One region of the Paenibacillus sp. P36 genome, then DNA from elsewhere that is predicted to be linked to it. Evidence: riboswitches for the same ligand, from Rfam matches in the RefSeq annotation. Region 1 holds a riboswitch; each other region holds the start of a gene.
What was found. Region 1 has a riboswitch for cyclic di-AMP ahead of ACKTT9_RS06315 (CAP domain-containing protein). Riboswitches for the same ligand answer to the same signal wherever they lie in the genome.
Positions count from the first base shown of each region.

Region 2: it holds a riboswitch for cyclic di-AMP, as region 1 does, so the genes downstream of both, ACKTT9_RS22060 (hypothetical protein) here and ACKTT9_RS06315 (CAP domain-containing protein) in region 1, are expected to answer to the same signal.
Region 3: it holds a riboswitch for cyclic di-AMP, as region 1 does, so the genes downstream of both, ACKTT9_RS04000 (NlpC/P60 family protein) here and ACKTT9_RS06315 (CAP domain-containing protein) in region 1, are expected to answer to the same signal.

Region 1 is NZ_AP038372.1:1,357,509-1,362,359, forward strand. Features, by position in the region: gene ACKTT9_RS06295 (extracellular solute-binding protein) at 1-656, shown strand, start outside; gene ACKTT9_RS06300 (hypothetical protein) at 732-908, opposite strand; gene ACKTT9_RS06305 (DNA ligase) at 1,091-1,936, shown strand; gene ACKTT9_RS06310 (alpha/beta-type small acid-soluble spore protein) at 1,990-2,223, opposite strand; cyclic di-AMP (ydaO/yuaA leader) riboswitch at 2,403-2,538, shown strand; gene ACKTT9_RS06315 (CAP domain-containing protein) at 2,543-3,247, shown strand; gene ACKTT9_RS06320 (endospore germination permease) at 3,310-4,386, opposite strand; gene ACKTT9_RS06325 (hypothetical protein) at 4,403-4,630, opposite strand; gene ACKTT9_RS06330 (Ger(x)C family spore germination protein) at 4,627-4,851, opposite strand, start outside.
Region 2 is NZ_AP038372.1:4,916,238-4,921,088, forward strand. Features, by position in the region: gene gudD (glucarate dehydratase) at 1-846, opposite strand, end outside; gene ACKTT9_RS22055 (alpha/beta fold hydrolase) at 1,021-1,878, shown strand; gene ACKTT9_RS22060 (hypothetical protein) at 1,935-2,318, opposite strand; cyclic di-AMP (ydaO/yuaA leader) riboswitch at 2,403-2,541, opposite strand; gene ACKTT9_RS22065 (alpha/beta hydrolase) at 2,600-3,430, opposite strand; gene ACKTT9_RS22070 (MarR family winged helix-turn-helix transcriptional regulator) at 3,485-3,946, opposite strand; gene ACKTT9_RS22075 (oligogalacturonate lyase family protein) at 3,992-4,851, opposite strand, start outside.
Region 3 is NZ_AP038372.1:856,065-860,915, forward strand. Features, by position in the region: gene ACKTT9_RS03970 (AIM24 family protein) at 1-421, shown strand, start outside; tRNA gene ACKTT9_RS03975 (tRNA-Gly) at 523-597, shown strand; tRNA gene ACKTT9_RS03980 (tRNA-Arg) at 606-682, shown strand; tRNA gene ACKTT9_RS03985 (tRNA-Pro) at 706-779, shown strand; tRNA gene ACKTT9_RS03990 (tRNA-Gly) at 787-857, shown strand; gene ACKTT9_RS03995 (aldo/keto reductase) at 1,374-2,306, shown strand; cyclic di-AMP (ydaO/yuaA leader) riboswitch at 2,450-2,599, shown strand; gene ACKTT9_RS04000 (NlpC/P60 family protein) at 2,601-3,515, shown strand; gene ACKTT9_RS04005 (hypothetical protein) at 3,684-4,343, shown strand; gene ACKTT9_RS04010 (glycosyltransferase) at 4,429-4,851, opposite strand, start outside.

The DNA.
Region 1 (4,851 bases):
CTGGAGCGGTAATCTCGAATATGATTGACGGAGCGGGTTATCAGGCATCGCTATCCAAAACGTTCCCTGGCTCGGATGTGGACGTCGTCTCCCGGATCACAGGGCCCAAAGGCGAGAGATTGCCGGGCGGCGTAGGCTATAACAGTGTGTTCATGTTCCCGAAATCAAGTGTGAAAACCGAGGCGGAATTGAAACAAATTCTTGGCTTCTTTGATAAAATTTCCGATCAGAAGATGCTGGATTTGCTGGGCTGGGGCATCGAGGGCAAACACTATAAGATCGAAGACGGCAAACCGGTATTTATTGATCAAAAGCTGCAGGACACCGAAGTGGGCTCCAGTTATTTGCAACTTCAAATCGCCAAGTATACGGCAAAAACGACGGGGAAAGAAACACCGCTCATGGAGAAATACGGCAAAATGATTAAAGAGAACGAGGCTATCGCGGTCAATAACCCGACGAATCCGCTCGTTTCCGAGACACAAACGACCAAAGGCAGCGAGCTGAAGCCGATCATTGACGACGCCCGTACGAAGTATATCCTGGGCAAAATCGATGAGGCAGGCTGGAAGCAAGCGATCGAACAGTGGAGAAAAGCAGGCGGCGATAAAGTCATTGAAGAGTTCAGCGCGCAATACGCGAAGAGCGGCAAGTAAGGCTGTATTATAGCAGAGGCGTCCATGAAGGTAGAAAAACTCTACTTTCACGGACGCCTCGTAGCGTATGGTACTTCAATTCCATCCTTTAGCAACCATCGGTTTCTTCTTCGTTTTCTTGAACAATCTATAAAATAAGCCGAGTTCCTTTTTCCGTTTGAGAGTGGCTTTGATACCTTCAAGCAGCAGCATTGATCTAAGTTCGTCGCGACGGTTTAACGTATGCAGTCTTTTGATAAATAGCTTGTCCATGCGAACATCCCTCCCATTCATCTACCTCCATTATAAACGGAATCTGCGAATTTGATTGTCGCTTTGTAGAGAGGGTTTGCACTTGTTTTGTCGAAAATGGAGCGGGTAGGCCTCGATTTCCTTCAAGTCCCTATAGGCAGATGAATCACTGTGCAGTATTATCTAACGTAGGGTGATATTATATGTTCATTTCTCCTATGCTTTTGCAAGACGCCAAAGATAATAGACCTTATAACAGTAAACATCATGTTGCAGAACTGAAGTTAGACGGTTTCAGGTGCATTCTTTCTAATTTGGACAAACTCTATGTATATACGAAAGACAATCAATTGGTAACGCATAAATTTCCTGAGTTGTTCCAGTGTCCGTTTCCCGAGGGAACGATCCTTGACGGTGAATTGGTGATTTTGGATGATCAAGGTAAACCGGACTTTGAAGCGATGTTAGCCAGATTTTTAAACCCGACAGACTTATCGCCTGTTGTATTTTTTGCATTTGATATTTTAAAATACAAGGGAATTGATGTCACTGAATTACCTTTGCTTAAACGCAAGGAGCTGTTGGAGCAAGCTTTCATCGAGACTGACAGGTACAAAAGGGTGAAGGTTTACGAGGGTAAAGCGGTGGATTATTTTGAGAAAATCCGGCAGGATGGGCTTGAAGGCATCATTTTGAAGTCGAAAAAAGAAAATTTCAAGTACGAGAGCAACAAACGCTCCAGGCAATGGCAAAAAGTGATTAACTGGACTTATGCAGATGTTTATATTTCTGGTTACAGGAAAAATAATTTTGCTTTGCTGGCGTCCATTGATTCAGCGAATGGATTGAAGATTCCGGTTGGGGTGATTGAGACCGGGGTAACGCCTCAACATCAGAAGGCGCTCGATGGTGTGAAGCACCGCTTAGTCTACAAAGAGGACAATCATTTTGCTTATATGGAACCGCGGCTCATGGCCAAAATCAAGACAAAAAACTGGACGAGAAACGGAAGGCTTCGTTCGCCGGTTTTCATGGAATTTGTGATGTAAAAAAAGACTGGATCACCAAGGAGGAAGTGGTGGTGCAGTCTTTTTTTTGTACATTACATGCGTCTAAAATTACCTGTGCTGCTGCCGCTTAGCTGTTGCTCAGCAATTTGAATCAATCTTCTCGTAATGTGTCCGCCGATTGCGCCGGTATCACGAGTAGCCATGTAGCCATAATACCCGTCCTGAGGAATCTGAATACCTAATTCCTGAGCGACCTCGTATTTCATTTGCTCAAGAGCTGATTTTGCTTGTTGCACAAGTAATGTATTGCTTCTACTGCTAGCCATCTGGATTCACTCCTTTATTTGGTGTATGAGTATTTTGTGGAAGTTATGGTTTTTTATTCATGGAGTTGGAAATTTTTTTTGCAGCATGATGATTGCGCTTTCATAAAGCGTTGGAAAATTTTGCGGCATGTTTTCGGAAAAACCCCGTGTTACAATCGGAAAGATCGATTATGGTCAAAAAACTTAGAAGGCCGAAGCTTCTTAGAAAGCACGGGGGACCCAATCTTTGGGGTGAAGCCGCTATTGATGCGGCCGGGTGATTACTCTTTGACCCGAATCCGACAGCTAACCTCGCAGGCCGCAAAAAGGAGAGATTTCTATGTTGAAACGTTATAAACAGCTAGTCGTAACCGGTGCTATTGGACTGAGCGTCCTTATGAGTTCCAGCGCAGCCATGGCGGCATCCGCCACGTATACGGTGTCAGACAACGATACCATGTGGTTGATCTCCCAGAAGTATGGCGTAAGTCTCACTTCGCTGATTCAGGCTAACCCTCAGGTTGCCAACCCGGACGTGATCTGGTCTGGGATGACGTTGAACCTTCCTGGCAGCACAGGGACTAGCGGCGGCTCTCAAACACAAGCCCCGTCAGCGCCTGCTCCATCTACACCAGCTGTCCCAACAACACCATCAACGCCAGCTACATCTGCGCAATCCGCTTTTGCCAGCCAAGTCGTTACATTAGTTAACCAGGAACGGGTAAAAGCTGGGCTACAAGCGCTAACCAGCGATAGCGCCCTTACAGCTATGGCGTTGGATAAAGCCAAAGATATGTACAACAACGACTATTTTGATCATACGTCGCCGACTTATGGGTCACCTTTTGATATGATGAGCACTTATGGTATTCCTTATTCCTATGCAGGTGAGAACATTGCCAAAGGACAACCTACACCAGAGACCGTCATGGAGGCTTGGATGAACAGTACGGGACACCGTGAAAATATTTTGAACCCTAATTACACGAAAATCGGCGTGGCCTATTATAACGGAGAATGGGTGCAGGAATTCATCAGCAACTAATGCTCTATAGCGAAAACAAAAAACAGCCCTTGTGATTTCCCAGTCGGGATTTCGCAAGGGTTTTATTTATATTTCAACTTGGCAACTCCCCACATCAAGAGCGGCAGAATGATCCCATGGATGGGTAATAAATAAGGAATCGCGATTTTTTGTGGAAATACCACGGAACTATCGATAAAGTCCCGAGGAATCAAGGTAAGCAGCGCGATAACCGGTGCTACGACCCAAATCATGCGTCGCCATTTTTTAAGACCGAAACTTTGAGCTGTTCCATATGTGCAAACGAAAAAGTAGAGAGATACTTTAGTGAATACACTAATAATCCAGATAGCGATAACAAAGGAATCGAGGTTTTGAAAAAAGTCGAAATAGGAAATATAACGAATCAAATTAAAATAAGGATAGGTTTGGCCCGAAGAGGCGATGTGTCCAAATACCGAAAGGATTAAGAAAGTCGAAATGCTTGTTAACAGACCTGCCGCAGCCACCCCGAGTATGGCTGGTTTCACCCCATCTTGAGGCTTTGCAAGAAAGCCCATGATGACGAGCAGAAGGATGCAATCCCCAAGAAATGTTGAGGTCGGCAGAGATCCTTTTAAGATTGTCATCGCACCGGTATCCACATAGAAGGGAAGGATATTGTTAATATGGACATTTTTAAGGCTCAGCAAGAGAGGAATAGCAATCCCAAGTAGGGTTAAAGGTCCTAAGATTTCGCAGCATCGCGCGATAACCTCTATGCCTGAGAAAGTTACATAGATTGCAACGAGGAGCATGCCTAGCATCGGGACAAGGATTGGAGTTTTGGGCAAAATAGTCGCAACGATGAACTCTGCGTACTGCCTTATAATGATAGCAAGCACGCTGTACCAGTAGATGAAATACACCACTGTAACCGTATAGCCGATGTATCGACCAAATAATCTCTTGGAAAATTCTACGATGGTTTGCCCTGGATGATATAGACTCAACCGTGAGCAAACATAAGCGACCCCTACACCTATTCCGGTTGCGCAAACGGTTGAAAGCCAGGCATCTTGCTTCGCCGTTTGAATAGATGGATTTATTGTCAGTAAAATGGTCATTCCCAGCTGCATGGTCAATATCATCCAGAATAATTGTTTCCCGCCAATCTGCATGTCCGTAAGTGCTCCTTTAATGATCTAAGAGTTTACCAAGAGGGTAGAAAATGTAATTTACCAACTGCGTCGGACCTGGCATTCCCGGATTCATAACTAAAGCGATCGCTAGAATCCAGCATAAGGCTAAAATAGAGAGATAAGCCGCTTTTTCTTTGGTCGGCCTGTTTTTCAAGCGAAACCATTGAAAGAGAGTGATGATCAAGCACGCGGCCATGCATAGGGGAATGTCTTTGGATGTCATTGGCGATACTCCTCTTCCTTATCTTTTTCCTCCTGGGATCGAGAAGACTTGATGCTGGATAGCCCAGGACGCAGCATTCTGGCATCCGATTGTACAGTAACTTCGACGTTCGGGAAGATCTCATTCCAACGTTTCTGGTTTTGCCGCCACTCCTTAGGATACGCTCGGTGGAATTCCCCAGCGAAATCAAAAATGTCCGTTTTGAAACCTTGCTGAACCTT
Region 2 (4,851 bases), 3.6 Mb from region 1:
ACGGCCTGAATAACCGTTTTCTGCTCCGCATGGGTCTTCCGCATAAGCCAATACGTGATGCTGATCACGGCACAGATGAATCGCCTCTGCTAAAGACCATGCCCCGTTAGGGTCAAGGGTAATTCTGGCTTGAGGGAAACGTTCCGCCAGCGCAGTGACCGCTTCAATCTCCTCCTCACCGCGTAGGACGCCACCTTTTAACTTGAAATCATTAAAGCCATATCGTTGATACGCCGCTTCGGCAAGTTTCACGACGGCTTCGGGTGTAAGCGCTTCCTCATGACGCAGTCGAAACCAATCATTCGCAGCATCCTCTGCGCTCAGGTACGGAAGGTTTGTCCGATTCCGATCCCCAACATAGAACAAGTAGCCTAACATCTCTACTTTATCGCGCTGTTGCCCTTCTCCTAGCAGTGCTGCAACCGGAACATCCAGAAATTTGCCTAAGAGATCAAGTAGTGCTGCTTCCAATGCCGTAACGGCGTGTATCGTGATGCGTAAATCAAAAGTCTGCAAACCGCGTCCTCCTTGATCCCGATCAGCGAATTGCTTGCGAACTTTCGTAAGAATGTTATTGTATTGGCCGATCGATTGACCGATAACCAGTGGGCTCGCGTCTTCAAGCGTTTTGCGAATATTCTCGCCGCCCGGTACTTCACCTACGCCCGTATGACCTGCACTGTCTTTGAGAATTACGATGTTACGTGTAAAGAATGGAGCATGCGCTCCACTAAGATTGAAGAGCATGCTATCATGCCCTGCAACTGGAATTACTTTTAGTTCGGTAATGATTGGCGTGCTGGAAGCTTGATTTCGCGATGGCTCATTTAGCAGTTCTTGTTTCATGGCTGATCTCTCCCTTTCATGTGGATGAATACCAGTTTAATGAAGATGACAACTAATTAGCTTTCCTTAAGTTAAATTGTACCACGTCCTCTAGCTCCTAAGTACTTAAATAACTCATATTCACATATTTTTGTTAGGGAATAGTATGCGCTCGCCGGAGAGGAAGTTGAAATTATGGTTCATTATAAAAAAATGAAGATTGACGGTTGGGAGTTATTTTTTCGCCAAGCCGGGAGTCCATACAACCCAACCATCATCCTTCTTCATGGTTTTCCAAGCTCATCCCATATGTTTAGGGATTTAATTCCTCAACTCACAGACCACTTTCATATCATTGCTCCTGACTATCTTGGATACGGAAATAGCAGTATGCCTTCCACAGAAGAATTTGCTTACACCTTTGAGAATCTATCCATTCTGATTGAAAAGTTAATTGATAATCTCGGCATTTCTCAATATATATTGTACACCCATGAGTATGGAGGTCCTATCGGGTTCAGACTGGCCGTACGGAATCCGCACCGTATTCTAGGATTCGTCATTCAGAATGCCGTAGTTAGTGAAAACGGATTAGGGAAGCCGTTCGATCTCTTCAAAGCCCTCTGGGAGGATAGAAATCCTGCAACCGAAGCGGCCTTTGCTCAGCTTGCAACCTTCCATTTTACGAAAATGCAGTATGTTACGGGCGTGTGTCATCCCTACCGGATTAGTCCCGATGGTTATCTAATGGACCAGTTATTTTTGGATCGACCCGGCAATAGCCAAATCCAGTTGGAATTGGGCTACGACTATCGGACCAACGTCGAACAATACCCTGTTTGGCAGCAGTACTTGCGAACTTATCAACCTCCTACGCTCATAACCTGGGGCAAAAACGATTTTATTTTTACGGTGCAAGGGGCACTTGCTTTCGGTGAACTTTTAACGTGTGTGGAAACTCACTTTTTATGCGGGGGCCATTTTGTTCTGGAAGAGCAAAGCCAGCAAGTTGCGGAGCTTATCAAGCGTTTTTTTGGCCGTATCTATTCATGAGAAAAACGAAAAAGGAGCTGCCGCAAGGCAAGCTCCTTCTCTATTGTTGAAGATCGTTAAATGGTATGGCTGATGTACGCTCTGAGGCAAGGATACGGACCACTGAAAATATGCGCCATGGTTACGATAAAGGTGAGGTGTTCCTGTAAAATTTGGAGCGTGGTTCCGACGCGATGGGCTAGCGATTGTTCAACCGCTAATTCCTTTTCTGAACTCAATTGGTTAAGCAGCTCATTGTTTTGAGCAACCGTTTTGCTAATTTCCATTAACGTCTGTGTTTCGACGTCTGATGGCCGGTAAGCCAAATTCGGAAATTGAATGTCGTACGTCTCCAACCGCTGTTTCAAATGAAGTATCTCATGTTGACGCTGTACGGAATCGTTGGCTCTCTTCCATGGAAGAAGATTCTTCCATTCTTTGGTTACTTTCATAAGCAGCATGTCTAGTTCCTCCTATTTTCTCTAGAAGAGAAAAAGGAAGCGAGGGAATAGAACCTCAAATCACATAGTTCCATTGAATGTTTCTATCCATTTCTTTCTACGCTGACGAAGTTAGCTGACGGATTCGGGTTGAAAGTTAACCCTAACACTTTACATGTGTACTCACCCCAGGAAACTTGGTTCCCCCGCTTCTTTAATCTAAAGAATTAAGCGTATTTTATCAATTTACTCCAATGTATAAGGAGAAGCAATAGTAATATTTTCTTATCTATTCTATGTCCTTAGTCATGCATCCCCTGTAACCATAACATGATCCGATCTACTACCTCCAAATATCTTTGCCCAACAAGCAATCCGGTGTGAGTCGTATCCCAAAGTCCTGTATATTCAGCATGGAGATGCTCCGCTGTCGCCTTTCCCCGCCGGTCATTTTCTTCACTATTAATTGCTTTAATAACCAAGGCTGGATGAACCATCAAACTGCTGTCTATCGATATCCCCCCACCTGCCCCCAAAGAGAAATAAAAATCATTAAATGCTTGTAATGACTCCACAGTTATATACTTTCTCTGAAAATCAATGTCATCCGCTGATTCATCTATACTGGAAATCTCTTCTCGGGATGGTGCGGGCATTAAAACGCCTGTTGTCATTGCAGCTATTTCTTTGTAGGGTACAGCTTCATAAACTTCCTTGCTTATGCTTGTATCGATCACCACTAAGCCTGCAAGTTCGTTGGTTTCAGCCAGCTTCTGGCTCAAAATTCCTCCCATGCTAAATCCTATGAGAATCGGTGGAGCCTCACACTCAGCCAAAACCTCTTTGATATCCTCCAAATAATCTTCGAATGTTACATGTGTCAAATCGAGCACTCTACTTTTGTAGTGCCCTCTCAAATTCATAACATAACAATTCCATCCCTTGTTTATAAAGTGTGGGATGTATTTGCTCCACATCCAACTGCCGGTGTAGGCACCGTGTACAAATAAAAGCGGAGGTCTTTTGGAGGCTCCCTTCGGTAGCTCATCTCCCTCGAAAATTTCTATACATAGATCATTTTCTCCAATATATTTCACACGATGATCTGGCAAATCTTTTGTATAATCTTTCATGATAAGTTTCACCTCGTTATATAGTTTGACGTCAAACTATTAGTTTAAAAAAATTTAAAAATTGTTATAAATTTTCGTTAGAATTCTCAGTAATTCTTCCTTCTCTTTATCCGAAATGTCCATGTAAAATACATCTAACATTTTTTCTGAGATGGTTTCAAATATAGGTCTCAGTTCCTCCCCTTTTGGCGTTAAGGCAACATAGACGACCCTTGAATCTACGGTGTCCCTTTCCTTAGTCACGTATCCGAGCCGGACCAATTTGTCGACAAGTGCAGTCACAGTAGACTTATCTTTATCAATTTTCTTGGCAATCTCCGCCATAGTCAATCTAGGCAGCTTAAATAGAGCAAAGATAATATCCCCGTGTGAAATGGCAATATCATCGACCCCATATTTCGTCATCTCGGCTATGATAAACCGATTGGTCTTTTCTCTAATTCTGGAAATAATTGATACAGCGTCTGTTGGTTTCATATTCTCATTATAGTTTGACGTCAAACTAATGTCAATCATCTATTCGAGGCAGCCGATCAAACTAGCCGGCTGCCTCGAACCTTGTCACAAATCCACTTTATATATACAAGGAACGCCCTCCATATCAGAGGTAAAGATGATAAATGTGCCATCTGGAGAAAAAGCCGGATGCGGATGAGCATCCTGTGTGTTGCCGTATGACTTCCAGCTGGTTCCATGGGAGCATAACCGCTCTTCTTCCCTCTGTTCTACATCCACTAAATAGATAAAGTGCTGCTCGGGCAGCTGCCCGTCCCCGACGATCATCGTATGATTGGCATTCGAAATAAAGTGGCAATACTTGGAGCAATTCATCCAGATCTCTTCCTCTAATGTCTCCGAGTCCATGAAACGGATACTTTCGTGATAGAGATCATCTTTATGCCGGTACACATAAGCGAATCTAGAGCCATCAGCAAGCCAATATTCATGCGTGATGAGCTCATCATGCGTCTGTTCCTTCGCACAGCGCAGCCGCGTCCCGTCCTTTTGGACTAGCCAGAGTCTGGCATCAATCAGATGCCCAGGACCTTCATGACAAAATAAAATGGTCGATGGGTCATTGGGACGAATTTGCGGATGTCCAAGCCAACAGTCCAGCTCCTCATGTGCGATATGGCTGGTTCGCTGTTCGATATCCAGGTAGATGATTCGGCAGTGCGGTTTCGCTGCCCATTGCGGCTCGAAATTGGACCAATCCCCTTTGCCTGGTACGACATCCCTTTCATTGATTTCGACCAGTACGAGATACTTGTCATCTGAGCTGAGACCGGGATTGGCATTGGATTTCCAACCTGCAGGTGTCGTATAGAGAACGTCTTCCATCAGCGTCGTCATATCCAATCGCATAATTCGCTGATCTCTGCAATAAATCAAGTAGTTGTCGTCACTCGTCAGACTGCAGC
Region 3 (4,851 bases), 500 kb from region 1:
TGAGTTCCGGCATGTTCTGTTTTATACCGGCGGTGTCAGCTTTACTTCTCACTTACAAAATGTTAAAAATACACTGATCACGCAAGATCTCGTGAAAATGCAGTTCAAAGGGCCGGGAACACTGGGGCTTTTGACCACTGGGCCCTTGTATCAGATGGCTTTGGATCCGAAGCAGCCTTTATATGTAGATATTCATTGTCTAATTGCGTATCCTCGGAATGCAGTATTGCGCCTTTGTGTTTATGGTAATACATTAGCGAGCCAGCATATGAATTATCATTGGGAGATGACAGGGCAAGGACATGTGCTGCTGCAGCCATGTAAGCCGGATCGCAAGTTGGATGAGCATATGAAAAACGATAGCTTATTGCGGCGAATTGCAAGGGAAGTGCTGCCTTTTGGCGGTATTTTTATAAAATAAGCGATTGGTAAGAAAAAACATTTGCATTTGTTCTGAAATCCTGATATATTATTCCTTGTCGCCTCTGAGAAAGAAATGAAGTGACAAGCAACACATACCGTGCGGAAGTGGCTCAGCGGTAGAGCATCGCCTTGCCAAGGCGAGGGTCGCGGGTTCGATCCCCGTCTTCCGCTCCATATTTTAAGCGCCCTTAGCTCAGCTGGATAGAGTATTTGACTACGAATCAAAAGGTCGGGAGTTCGAATCTCTCAGGGCGCGCCATTTTAATTAAGTTATAAGCGTTTCGGGATGTAGCTCAGCTTGGTAGAGCACCTGCTTTGGGAGCAGGGGGTCGCATGTTCAAATCGTGTCATCCCGATATTTACGCGGGTGTAGTTCAATGGTAGAACTTCAGCCTTCCAAGCTGGTAGCGTGGGTTCGATTCCCATCACCCGCTTCACAAGAAAAGAAAGAGCCACCTTCGGGTGGCTTTTTCTTTTGCACGGGTAAGGGAAGAGAACCCACAAAGGGTTCGACCGTCCGTGAAGGCAGCTTGAGTAAGCCCGAGTAGGACGCGCGTCCAAATCTACCGATGATTGCTTCCGAAGGAAGCATGTTCAATGAGGGCGGAAAGCGAAGGGAACTGGAGGTCGCTATTTCGAGTAAATCAGCCGAATTCCCCGGTTAGGGGAACTACAAGCCTTTATTTGCTGCCTAAAAGCGGCGTATCACCTGAAAACGGCAAAATAGAGGACCGTAGTTCCCTAGGAGGGGCGAATGCACCGTTTTCGAGCTAAATAGATGCCAGTAGTTCCGTTAACGTACAGAAAAGACATGGTACAGCTATGGAGACCATCCTCACCCGATACCCGAGCCCGCATATTTCTTGGCAAAAGTAAATGAAAGCGGTATACTTGTTTTGTTAACGTGTGCATTATCGTGGGACGATATCAATGAAATGAGGTCGGCGACTATGAAGGCGAAAAAGCTAGGACATGCAGGTTTTGACATCTCAAACATAACTTTTGGCTGTTGGGAGCTTGGAGGAGGTCCTTGGGAGTTCACGAACGACCAAAATAATATCGAGCTCATCCGTAAAGCGTTCGAGCTGGGCATCACAACGTTTGATACAGCTGAAGGCTACGGCAATGGACACTCGGAAGAGATCGTCGGCGCTGCTTTGGCGGATATACGTAAGCAATGCATCATTACGACGAAGGTGAGCCGAAGCAATCTAGCTCCTCAAGATGTAAGAAGATCGGCAGAAAACAGTTTGAACCGTTTGAAGACTGATTACATAGATGTTTATTACATTCACTGGCCAAGTTTTGAGATACCTGTGCAGGATACGCTTGGTGAATTTGTGAAGCTGAAAGAAGAAGGCTTGATTCGGGCTATCGGCGTTTCGAATTTTTCTTTGGAGCAGCTGAAAGAAGCCGTAAATTACGCGCAAATCGATGTGATTCAGCCGGAATACAGTTTGCTGCACAGAGCTATCGAGCCAGAGATTTTGCCATTCTGCCAGGAACACAACATTGGTGTGATGAGCTACAGCTCAATCGCCAAGGGGATTCTGACAGGCGCTTTCCACCTTCATGGAAAGGCATTGAAAGAGGGAGACTTCCGCAAGGAGAGAAGGCTGTTCCTACCGGAGCATCTGGAGGCGGAGAAGGAGCTTTTAGCTGTCATGAAAGAAATGGCGGATGCCAAGGACACTAACGTGACACAGATCGCAATTGCTTGGCTGCTGCACCAGGAAGCACTTACTTCGGCTATTATAGGGACACAGGATGAGCATCATCTTGAAAATAATATCAAAGCGGCCTCATTATCATTAACCGCCTCAGAGTTAGCAACTTTGAACACAGTCAGCGATCGTGCGCTATCCGTAATTGGCTACACCTAATCGCAGGAAAAACCACCCTCTAGGGTGGTTTTTTTTGCCCATTATCCCTAGTATTCCGTACGCAATATGCGACAAAATACATTGGTAAAACTTACCGTTTTGCAAAGGTTGTACCTACCAATTAAACTATGCTAGTCTAACATAGACAAAAAATGCCGAATCTTGGAGCATCGCAAGCTCTGGTACGGGGGACTTCTTTATTTGGGGTGAATGAGCGCTGCTAGCTGAGCGTACTAGGGAAAACCTCTTCCCGAACCCGTCAACTAACCTCGGAGGCGTCAAGGAGGCAAGGTTTTGAAATCTTTTTCTTCACGTCTTATTTGTTCATGCGCACTATTATGCGCCGCAGTACCGATGTTTACAGCACACTCCGCTCAGGCTGCATCCGCGCCTACGGACCGCCCTGTCAAGGTGCAAGTCAATGATGAGCTGCTGAAGTTTCCGGAAGTTCAGCCTTATATTGATGACAAGGGCATCATGCAAGTTCCACTCCGAGTGTTATCTGAGAAGCTGGGCTATCAGGTGAGCTGGGAGAAGCAAGAGGATCAAATCGAGGTCACACTGGTTAACAAGCAGCAATCCATCTTACTCATTACAGAGCAGCAACAAGCGCTTGTGAACAGTAAGAAGATCAGTTTGGAAAGCAGTCCAACCGTGTTCCAAGGGAATACATATGTCCCACTGCGTTTCATCACGGAAACCTTCGGTTCGCCAATTGAATGGAACGAAGCCAATCAGATCGCGATTGTGGATGTGGATGGAAAATCGCACAAGCCAGCCTGGATCGCGCCACCACCACCACCACCAGCTCCAGCACCTGCACCTAAGGTGGCAGCCGCTGCCGTTGTTCCGTCTGTGAGTGAGCAAATTATTCAGGCGGCGAACTCCTATATGGGCGTGCGTTATGTATGGGGTGGAACGACGCCGAGTGGTTTTGATTGCTCCGGTTTTGTGCGATTCCTGTATCAAGCGAAAGGGATCGATTTGCCCCGTACGTCAGCGGAGATGCACAGTGAAGCAGGTACGAAAGTTTCAGATTTGAAAGCCGGAGACTTGGTATTTTTTGCTTCGAAAACAGTGAATCACGTAGGCATTTATCTCGGCAATGATCAATTCATTTCAGCGACAACATCCAGAGGCGTGGCTGTGGATAGCCTTTCGAGCGCTTATTGGAGCGCAAGGTATGTCGGAGCGAGAAGAGTTCTGTAAGGATAGGACTATCGAACACTTGTTTCTATGATCTTTCGAATGAAAGGCATAGAAGGCAGGTGTTTTTTTTCGTTCGCAGAATCATGCGATTTTTATCGAAATTTTATGGTTTTTAGCCTATAATGAAGAAATGTTTGGAAGAAAGAAAGAGCAGGTGAACACGAGCGCATGCAATTAAGTGTCTGGAAGAGTTGGTTTCATAAAAAGAGACATTCGAGTGTAGCAGATAGCATGTATACCGTGGATAAGGGACCTGCAATGCCAGATGAGATCAGGGAAGTTATTCAGCAGTTTTTCCGTACATACAATCATTTCAAAGGGGCTAGAAGCCTGCAAACGGATACGTTTATCAAAGAAGTATTTTACGCAACGAAGCAGGATCCGAAAGATCAGCGAACAGTTGAAGAAATGGAAGCCTATATTCAGCATAAGAATGTTCTGAGATTGCGCTTGAAATCTTATGTAATCGATGAGTATCTGAGTCTTGGTGAAAAAATCTGTATGGTTGGTGTTACGAGGGAGTTTAGCAACAATCACAAGAATCGCGTCTTGTATTTTCTCATTAAGGAAAATGATTCCTGGAAGTTCCACCATATTGCAAGATCGCATCATGGCACCATTTTAGATAAATTTCAAATTAAAGAACAAACGGGTTTCGTCGTAGGGAACGATAAAGCCGCGCTCCTGTTCCTTACACACTCCAATTCGTTAGATGCCTCCACATTTATTACGGGAGATTATGTGCATGCAGAGGGGTATTTGGAAGTGGAACAAGAGCCGAGCAGCCATTTGTACTATAGAGTTGTACGGATGAATCGTGTTCACTAGAACGATAAGAGGATGCCACAAACCGTGAGGGTAAGCTTTGCTCTGTCGAGTAACGCTTATTTGGCGTTTGTCCAATTGTTCAAAGCTAACTTCTACTCTTTTTAAGTTCACGAAGCGAATAAAAAGTACCTCTCCAGTAAATGCCGCCTTGTTTCCAAGTAAGCCAAACGGAGCGAATCATAGTATAGACAAGCAGTGAAGCGCTGACGGGAAGCAGATAGGCGGAATCACCTCTGAGGCTCATTAATCGGGACACTAGCTTGCGATAGAGCCAGATTTGCAGGATAACAGCAACCGCATAGACGGCTCCGCGCCAATCCCAGAGGAAGAGGAGGCCAAGCCACGGGCATATAAAAAAGCCGATCTGTCCCAAACAAGCGAGCAATGCGACCATGTAGCTGTAACGAAAGCCGGAAAAAAGGTTTTTTTCCAGTCCAATTACCGCATCTTTGAGCGAACGGTACCATTCCACTTGAAGCAGGTGTTTGGCAGACAGCACTCTTTGGCG